2 regions of the Neobacillus sp. KR4-4 genome follow, and region 1 is predicted to be linked to the other one. Evidence: riboswitches for the same ligand, from Rfam matches in the RefSeq annotation. Region 1 holds a riboswitch; the other holds the start of a gene.
The links. A riboswitch is a leader RNA that binds a small molecule or an ion and turns the genes downstream of it on or off. The one in region 1 is predicted to bind FMN.

Region 1 (4,925 bases):
GAAATTGTAAGTTCTTGTAGTTTGCGAAGGATAAAAGGAATCATTAACATTTCAGGTGAGATGAAGATATACTTATACTGTTTCAATTGATGAAGTGCATTTTTCCTTTCATCTGCACTAAGAAAGGAGTTTAACGCAATGACTCTCTTTTCACCAAATTTCTTAAAATGTTCCACTTGGTCTTGCATCAATGAGAGGAGTGGCGATACTATTAAAATTTGCCCCTTTAACATTAGCCCTGGCAGTTGGTAACACAATGATTTTCCTGTTCCTGTCGGGAGCATAGCCAATGTATGATGGCCAGACAAGATTGATGTGATTACCTCTTTTTGTCCAGTCTTAAAACTTGGATAACCAAAATGTTCTATTAATACTTTTTCTAGTTCCATTATCTATCACCATATTTCGCCAATACTAGTCTTATTTGAAAATATGTTGCGGATACAATCTTTTCTCGAATTAACTTTAACTGTTTAGTTGCTATTTGGTGTGAAATTTCTAAAATCTTATTTTGTAATTCTTTATCTACGTAAGTATCGATGGAGAAATTCTCCATATTTAAGGCTAACTCAACCAGATGGTCTTCTATTGTACTTAATTTTAAGTGCCTTATATTTGCAATCATATCAAGTGTATATCCTTGATTTAATAATCTTTGTGTTTTCCTGGTAGATAACGTTAATTCATCATTTTTCATTAGACCTTTAATTAAAAAAGGCAAAATTTTAAACTTATAACCATCTTTCTCAATTTTTCGCAATAAATAATGAAGTGTATTTGTAAAACCAATTTGGTAGTCGTGAAAATTTATATTTAACTGTTTGGCTGCTTGAAGAGGGGTCAAGCCAATTTGTTGAAAACCTGTTAACCGAATTACTAAGATGGCAGGGTCAAACCCGTTACCCGCGTCAAGACAATCTTCTAATTCTGAATAAAAAGTTGTCCCCATTTCCATCCTAGGCAGATTAATACTTTTTAGAGCGGATTTTAACCAAGTATGGACTTCTTTGTTTTTTTGGATGGGAGTATATCTTGTTTCTCCGAACATTAAATTGGATATAACCTGTACTAATAGGGACAATCTTTCCCAAAATAAGGAGGTCATTTGATGATAGTTCCAGCCTTGAATATACTTCGGCAGTTGAGTTTTTTCTAGAAGCTCTTTTCCAAGAAGCGTAACTATAAATCGTTGTTCTCCGATATTTTTTACCCACTTTTTTTCACTCATCGATTGAATAATTTCTTCAAAAGATTCTCTGGATAATTGCTCATAAATCCCAAAAAAACTTTTCAACGAAAATAAATGGGCATCTTGGATAGTTTGCGATGACTTTTTTCCATTAAGAAGGTGATAGACCGAATAAATGGTCCGTTCCTTATTTAATTGTTTTATACTATAAAGAATGATGGATTCAATTTGGAGCATACGAACCTCCCATCACTTATTTCGCACATATTCGACCAAAAACACCATTTTCTCTCTTTATTCTACCATGAAATAAAGGATCTTGATGCCCAAAAATGTGGAAGATTTAGCAAAACACTTGGATAAACTAAAGTAATAAAGGCATTTTTCTATTGAAAAGTTGACGATACAGTTTTACAATAGATATGAGTTATCCGTTTTCATATTAATAATGGAAATGAGTCTTATTTTTTTAATTTACTGGGAGGTTTTTTTCATGGCAAAGTACACAATTGTTGATAAGGAAACATGCATTGCATGTGGAGCTTGCGGCGCGGCAGCACCAGATATCTATGATTACGATGATGAAGGTATCGCATACGTAACACTTGATGATAATGAAGGAATTGTTGAAATTCCTGATGTATTAATCGATGACATGATGGATGCTTTCGAAGGCTGTCCTACTGATTCCATTAAAGTAGCAGACGAAGCTTTTGATGGCAATCCAACTAAATTTGAGTAATATTTAGGATAATACGTTTAAGCTACTGCCTCTCTCCTATTTAGGTGAGGGGCCTTTATTTTTGTTTACAAAATAAAACAGGAGGAATGATTCCCCCTGTCCTTTAGCTACTTAGGCGCTTTTAATAGTAGTAAATTTATTGATCCATGCTTGCATCCGTATGAACAGAAGCATGAAGATGATGGACATCATGACTCCTTTTAAAAGGTTAAATGGTAAGATTGCTGGCAATACTAAATTCCTCATATCTGGAAAGCCCATTAGAACGGTATATGCAGGTAAAATTACCAAGTAGTTTAAAATACTCATCATAACTGCCATGATTGCCGTACCAAAAATTAATGCTAGCGTCATACCTTTTCTAGTCTTAAGTCTATTATATACAAAATAAGTCGGCAGGATAAAAACAATTCCCGCAACGAAATTGGCTATCTGCCCCACTGGAATTCCTGTTTGACTACCTGTCTGAATATAATTAAGGACATTTTTAAAAAACTCAACTAAAATACCTGCGATCGGTCCAAAAATCAATGTGGCAATTAATGCTGGAATGTCACTGAAATCGACAAACAAGAAATTTGGGAATAGCGGCAACGGAAATTGTATGAGCATTAACAGAAAAGCAATACTACTTAGCATTCCTATTGACACATAAGCCCTAACGTTCATTTTCCTCTTTTTCTGCATTTTCTTCATCTTCCTCTCTCCTTTTTTTGATCCATCGCGTTAAGGAAGAGAGGTTCAGCAACAGACGAGACCAATGTAAATAAAAACTCCCTCAGCAATAATTTGCTTAAGGGAGTTTACAAAGGCACGCTTAATAAACGTTCATTAATATAAAATTTTTTGAACGTCTGCAGAACCTCCATCTTCTCCCATCCAGACTATACTGTCGGCTTTGGAATCTCACCAAATCCTGCCATAAAACGGCTCGCGGGCTTATGAGTTTTACTCAAATACCGCCGATCGGGAATTTCACCCTGCCCCGAAGATAGATCGATATTAAATTACAATTTCAATTATACTGCAGAACTTATCTTTTGTTAAGTAAAAGGTTTCACGTAACAAGACCCGCAGAAAATAGTCTGCGGGTCTTGCTGCATGAAATTAATGTATATTCAATATTTGTTTAGGTTTGATCAAGTCGGTGGAAAGGTGGTTTAACTCTTTAATCCGGGTCACCGAGATGTTTTTTTCCCTCGAAATCGAATACAATGTATCACCTTGTTTGACGATATATTGCTGGTTTGTCACCTTGATTTTATCCTCATGATTGAATTTAATATGTGAGCTCGCTTCTAATACAACGCCATTGCTTGCGGCAATCCCTCCGCGTACTGTCTCCCCGGTGTCGGCTTTTCCTAATATCTTTTCTGGATCCAATGCAAACTTCTTATCATATCTCCATTCTTGCTGATGCGTTTCAAAATGGAGATGTATCCCTGTAGCTTGTCCAGTTTCCCCCATTTTTCCTATTACTGTACCTTGCTTAATCTTTTGTCCTTGTAACACGTTTCTCTTATTTAAATGTGCATAGACAGTTACTAAATGACTTGGGTGTTTAATAAACACTACGTTTCCATATGTATTAGAGTAATAAGATTTCACCACCTGTCCGTCAGCAACTGCTAGTACAGGTGTATTTAATTTTCCAGCGATATCAATTCCCTTATGCTTACCCATCCTTGTTCCATATGTATCAGAAACTATACCATCTGCAGGCCATATCCATCCATCCTTAATCTCTTTATCAACCTGCATACTAGCTTCGGAATGTTTTCCTCCTAAAAATAACAAACTGACACATAGCGCCATAATTAGGGCTATAATAACCCTTTTTATGTAATCTCGCATTTTCTTTAGTCACTCTCCTTATTTCTTTTCCTCCTCCACACAATATGTAGTATTTTTCACCTTTAGAACATAATCCTTATCGGTGGAGTGATTAGGCATACTTGTTATAATTTGGAGAAATGATAAATAATATTCATTAAAAAATCAACCTTTAACGGTTGATTAAGTAAATTATTGTAATGTCCGTTGATTCGGAGCCAGCGGTACTTTGTTCTCTTTTGACAGGTCAAATGGACCAAGATTTTTTGTTGGAGGGTTCGTAATAAAGACTTTTTCTAATCCGAATTCTTTTGCTGTTAATAACAGTGACTCATAAGCGTTGATTGTTGATTGATCATCTTGAAGGCTAGTATTATCCTCCATTGATACAAATAACGTTTTCTTTTTAATAGACACCTCATTTATCGGAAGTGCAGGTAAAAGTGAACTCTTTAATCCTAGTGTGGGCTGATCCTTTTTCATTTCCTCAACAGCCTTCTTAATATCTTCATATTTTTCTATAGATGGGACTAAGAAGGGTATATCATTACCCTCAGAATAATAAAAGAAGTAGGCATGATTCTTTTGTTGCTGTACACTCACTTCGTCTTGATGACCATAATTCCCCAATTCAATACCTGGTTCTCCATTGGTTGAAAATCTTATCTTTTTAACATCACTATTGGAGGAGATATCTTTTTTCAGAACATTAATAAAATTTGTTTCTGTCGCTGATCCTTGTCCATACTGATGGTTTGATGGAACATCGACTAAGATAGCATTATTTTTTTCATCAAGTTTCAATGAAGCACTAAGAGGATAGAATTCACTTAATCCCCATTCCTGCTCCTTTAAATTCACCATATTTTCATTAAATAACTCCAGCCATGTTTTCTCATTTGAATCATTAATTATTGTTGAAACGGGTACAAGGATTTGTATTTGCGGGTCAGGAATCCAGTAGGTTAATACTTTTCCATCACCCACTTCTTCATCATAAATAGCCGTTTTCGAAGTTTGAGTTTTATCCGCTCCTGAAAATGTCCTTGCTTTTGGACTTGCATCCTCCTTTTTCAATGCAATGGTTGAATTTTCATCTGCCTTTTGTATGTCTCGCTCTACAGATGATTTTTCTTGACCAGCGTGATCCTCTGAATATTG
Region 2 (4,925 bases), on a different contig from region 1:
TTTATAAAGATTTTATATCCAATTAAAATTTTTAAAATTGTTATGGTATAGGTAAAAAGGAAATGGGTAAAAATAATTATGCAATCAATTTGCAATTTACATGTAATAGTTACATGCTAGGAGGCTACAAAGAATGGAATCAGGTAAAGTAAAATGGTTTAACAGTGAAAAAGGTTTTGGATTCATTGAGCGTGAAGGTGGAGAAGATGTATTTGTTCACTTTTCTGCTATTCAAGGCGAAGGATACAAAACATTAGACGAAGGTCAAGAGGTAACGTTTGAAATTGAAAGTGGCCAACGTGGACCACAAGCAGTAAACGTCCGTAAATCATAATGACCCGCCAATAAACAGACCCAAGCCTTTTGGGTCTGTTTTTTACTTCCATTAAAAAAGCCCACTTTGCATCATTGTGCAAAGAGGACTTTCTAAACTAATTATTTATTTCCTTAACTCTGCCAACTTGTCCATCCGTAAGCCTGACCTTTATGCCGTGAGGATGAAAACTGGACTTTGTTAATATATCCTTGACGGTCCCCTCTGTTAGTTTCCCGCTTCGTTGATCTGCTTTTAGGACAATTTTGACGAGTGCACCTGGGGAAATATCTACTCGATTCTGACCACTAGACACCCATTTTTCTCCGCGAATTACTTACTTTTTTCGTTTGCTGGCTTTGCAGCTTTTTAGTTGCCATCGAGTTGTTTGAACTTGAAGTTCCTCCGGCAGATTTGTTCTTCTTATTTTGCAGTTGTTGTTTCATCGCTTCTTGTAGACTTATTTTCTTCTTGGGTTCTTCCTGTGGATTTGTTTGATTTTCATTACTCATAAAAAATCCTCCTATTAATGTGCTAAGTCCATTATATGCTATTTTCATCCAAATAATAAAATTTACGACATCATTTAAAAAAAGATAGTTAAAAAAATTTGGACGTTATTTCTCATTTTTGGAATAACGTCCGTTAATTTTAATACCTATACATGTGTGGACGATTTGGAATGAATTTAGTCGAATTATTTTTGCAGGAGTTTAAGAGTGACGGTGAGAATTATATTAATATGATAATTCAAAAGGGGGATTAGCATGAGTATCCAAGTAATAGAAAAAGAAGAAATGAAGGTTGTTGGAATTTCATGGAACGGAACTTATTCACAAATCAGTACACTCCCAGGTCTATTTAAAAAGATGATAGATCGGCTAGAAGAAGTATCATATCAAACCAAAGACCCTGTTTTGATCGCACCTTTTCACAGCAGAGAAACAGAATTTACTTATTATGTTACAACTCCAGTTGAAAAAATTGAGGAAATCCCAGATGGTATGGTTGGTTTTACGATTCCAAGTAAAAATTATGTATTTGCTACACATCAAGGAAGTCATGAAACAGTGGAAAGTACATATAAACAAATCTATGCCTGGATGGAAGAATATGGATATGAACATGATCACAATGCCCTAAGTTTGGAAGTGTATAAAGAAGAGCATAAACATCAAAATGAGACTGGTGAATTACATTTTGATATTTATTTACCTGTAAAGACTTATAAACAATAAATAAGTTGGTAAAATTATGACGGTAAGCTAAGTTCTGGTTATTAATTGTGTTTTTAGTGCAATATAGTTAAGCTAATAGCTTTACTATTAGAATGAAATGTCATAACATATAAGTATATATTTAAATAATTTCCTTCGGGGTCAGGTGAAATTCCTAACCGGCGGTGATGAAGCTATGCTTCTTAGTCCGTGACCCGGTTAACATTAATATGTTAAGCGGTGGATCTGGTGAAACTCCAGGGCCGACAGTTAAAGTCTGGATGGGAGAAGGAAAAGACAGGATTAACAATAGGGTGAAGTGTACCTATTTTTAAGCCTTTATTTTCTATTGTCTTTTTTTCAAGACCCTGATGACAAACTGTCTTTAGGGTCTTTTTTAATTTTTTGGGCAGAATCAAAGGGAAACATAGTAAGGAGTTTGGACAATATGTTTACTGGAATTATTGAAGAAATTGGCGTAGTCGCAAACATCCAGCGGACTGGCGAGTCGTTTGTATTGAACATAGAAGCGAATAAAATACTAAACGATGTCCATCTTGGGGACAGTATTGCGGTTAATGGGGTTTGTCTGACGGTTACATCCTTTACGGGTAAACTGTTCACAGTAGATGTGATGCCGGAAACGGTCAGAGCTAGCAGTTTAAGTATGGTAAAACGAGGGTCCAAAGTAAATCTTGAGCGGGCTATGGCAGCGGGTGGAAGGTTTGGCGGTCATTTCGTTTCAGGACATATTGACGGAACAGGTGTAATAAAAAGTAAACAATCACTTGAAAATGCGATTTACTATGAGATTGAAGCCGAAGAGGAATTATTGCGATATGTAATCTTAAGAGGGTCGATAGCGGTGGATGGGACAAGCTTAACCGTATTTGCTGTTTCGGAGAATAGTTTTACATTATCCATTATCCCGCATACATTGTCAGAATCGATTCTTGGACAGAAGGGTTCAGGGGATATTGTAAACTTAGAATGCGATATGATAGGAAAATATGTTGGTCATTTTATAACTAATTTTTCTAATCAACCTCCGCAAAAAAGCAGCAAGGGGATAACCGCTAATTTTTTAGAAGAGCATGGATTTTTTTAAATAAAATTGAAAGGGGAGGTAACTGTGTTTAATACAATTGATGAAGCATTATCGGACCTAAAGGAAGGTAAGGTTATCATTGTCTGTGATGACGAGGACAGGGAAAATGAAGGGGACTTTATTTCCCTTGCTGAAAAAGCTACACCTGAGGTCATAAATCTTATGGCCACTCACGGCCGAGGCCTAATTTGTGTGCCTATTGACGAGGATTTAGCTAATAAGCTTGACTTACATCCAATGGTTACCAACAACACAGATCCGAAACGAACTGCCTTTACTGTCAGTATCGATCATAAATTCTCTACCACTGGCATTTCTGCTTTTGAAAGATCCGCAACAGTTTTGAGTATGGTTGACCCCGAATCAGAAGCCGGTGATTTCTTAAGACCAGGACATATTTTTCCACTCGTTGCTAAACAAGGTGGAGTTCTGAATAGAAATGGGCATACAGAAGCAGCTGTTGATCTTGCCAAATTATGCGGTGCGAAGCCTGCAGGGGTTATTTGTGAAATTATGAATGAGGATGGAACGATGGCCCGCGTTCCTGATCTTTTTAAAATTGCAGAGAGAATGAACCTTAAAATGATTACGATTAAAGATCTAGTTGAATATAGAATGAAAAATGAACGAATGGTTAAGCGGGAAGCATAGATTACCGCTCTAAAGCTCAACTACACAAAACAATTGATGGAGGCATACACATGGGAAATATTTTTGAAGGAAATTTAGTTGGTTCTGGGTTAAAAATTGGAATAGTTGTTGGACGTTTCAATGAATTTATTACTAGTAAATTATTAAGCGGTGCACAGGATGCACTTAAAAGACATGGAGTTAGCGAGTCAGATGTGGACCTTGCGTGGGTTCCGGGGGCATTTGAGATTTCATTAATCGCTCAAAAAATGGCCAATAGTAATAAATACGATGCAGTTATTACACTTGGAACGGTCATTCGCGGTTCAACTCCACATTTTGACTATGTTTGTAATGAAGTAGCAAAGGGTGTTTCTGCGATCAATTTGAAAAGTGGCATTCCTGTTATTTTTGGAGTGTTAACAACGGATTCAATCGAACAAGCCATTGAACGAGCTGGTACAAAGGCAGGAAATAAAGGTTGGGATGCAGCAACGGCGGCAATTGAAATGGCAAATTTATGCAGAAGTATTGAGCAATAACTTGTTGTAAAAAATCATATACAAATCTTTTCTTATTTTCTATAATAAAAATAACAAAAAAATATTATTTTAAATTTAGGTGCTAAAATCTTCTCAGATGATTTTAAGCTTAAAAGGGAAGTTGGTATAAGCCAACGCGGTCCCGCCACTGTAAATGGGAGCAACCTATATTGTGTCACTGTCGTATACGATGGGAAGGCATAGGAAGCGATGATCATGAGCCAGGAAACCTGCCTAATTCTTGTGCGCCAATAACCTACGAGGATAGGAAGGTGTTGAAGGCTAGACTCTATTTACTTATGCTAGTAACCTGAATCTATCATACCAACATCTCCATTTCATTTTGGAGATGTTTTTTGTTGTTATCCCGTATTTTGTTTAGCACAAGAAAAAATTTATTTTTTGTTACATACATGATACTTTTCAAAGAAAGCAGGGAGAAAAATGAAGAAGTTGTATTCATTGCTGTTAGTAGTATTATTGACAGTAGGAGTGTTAGCGGGTTGTGCTGAAAAGAAAGACCAGGTAAAGGAAGATTCAAATACTAGTGTAGAGAAGAAAACAGCGGAAGTTACCTATCCACTTACGATTAAAGATGCAACCAAGGCGGAAGTTACTATTGAAAAGAAACCAGAAAGCATTGTTTCTCTGATCCCAAGTAATACTGAAATTGTTTTTGCCTTAGGTCTTGATAAGGAAGTAGTGGGAGTAACCGATTTCGACAATTATCCAGAAGCGGCAACCAAAAAGGAGAAAGTTGGCGGCCAAGAAATAAACTTAGAAAAAATTATTTCCTTAAAGCCAGATTTAGTGTTAGCACATGCCTCTTGGGCTTCTAGTTCTGAAGCTGGGCTTCAGCAGTTAAAAGATGCAGGGATTCCTGTTTTAGTCGTTAATGACGCGCAAAACTTTGATCAAGTCTTTGATTCTATAGATTTGATTGGGAAAGCCACTGGTGAAACAGCAAAAGCTGATGAAATCATCACTGGGATGAAAGATAAATTAGCAGAAATTAAAGCAAAGGCTGGAGAGATAAAAGAAAAGAAAAAGGTATTGGTTGAGGTTTCACCAGCTCCAGAAATTTATACATCTGGAAAGAATACGTTTATGGATCA

Region 2: another riboswitch for FMN. It lies ahead of ribE (riboflavin synthase); the one in region 1 lies ahead of ACE198_RS12010 (ECF transporter S component).

The regions. Positions count from the first base shown of each region.
Region 1 is NZ_JBHHJU010000009.1:173,334-178,258, reverse strand. It holds gene ACE198_RS12025 (RecQ family ATP-dependent DNA helicase) at 1-389, opposite strand, end outside; gene ACE198_RS12020 (YpbB family protein) at 389-1,426, opposite strand; gene ACE198_RS12015 (ferredoxin) at 1,683-1,931, shown strand; gene ACE198_RS12010 (ECF transporter S component) at 2,043-2,627, opposite strand; FMN riboswitch at 2,795-2,928, opposite strand; gene ACE198_RS12005 (peptidoglycan DD-metalloendopeptidase family protein) at 3,039-3,785, opposite strand; gene ACE198_RS12000 (hypothetical protein) at 3,957-4,925, opposite strand, start outside.
Region 2 is NZ_JBHHJU010000010.1:118,098-123,022, forward strand. It holds gene ACE198_RS12595 (Cof-type HAD-IIB family hydrolase) at 1-7, shown strand, start outside; gene ACE198_RS12600 (cold-shock protein) at 134-334, shown strand; gene ACE198_RS12605 (YwbE family protein) at 432-629, opposite strand; gene ACE198_RS12610 (hypothetical protein) at 622-825, opposite strand; gene ACE198_RS12615 (GyrI-like domain-containing protein) at 1,081-1,551, shown strand; FMN riboswitch at 1,679-1,827, shown strand; gene ribE (riboflavin synthase) at 1,979-2,638, shown strand; partial or broken gene ribB (3,4-dihydroxy-2-butanone-4-phosphate synthase) at 2,663-3,283, shown strand; gene ribH (6,7-dimethyl-8-ribityllumazine synthase) at 3,340-3,810, shown strand; cobalamin riboswitch at 3,871-4,062, shown strand; gene ACE198_RS12635 (ABC transporter substrate-binding protein) at 4,255-4,925, shown strand, end outside.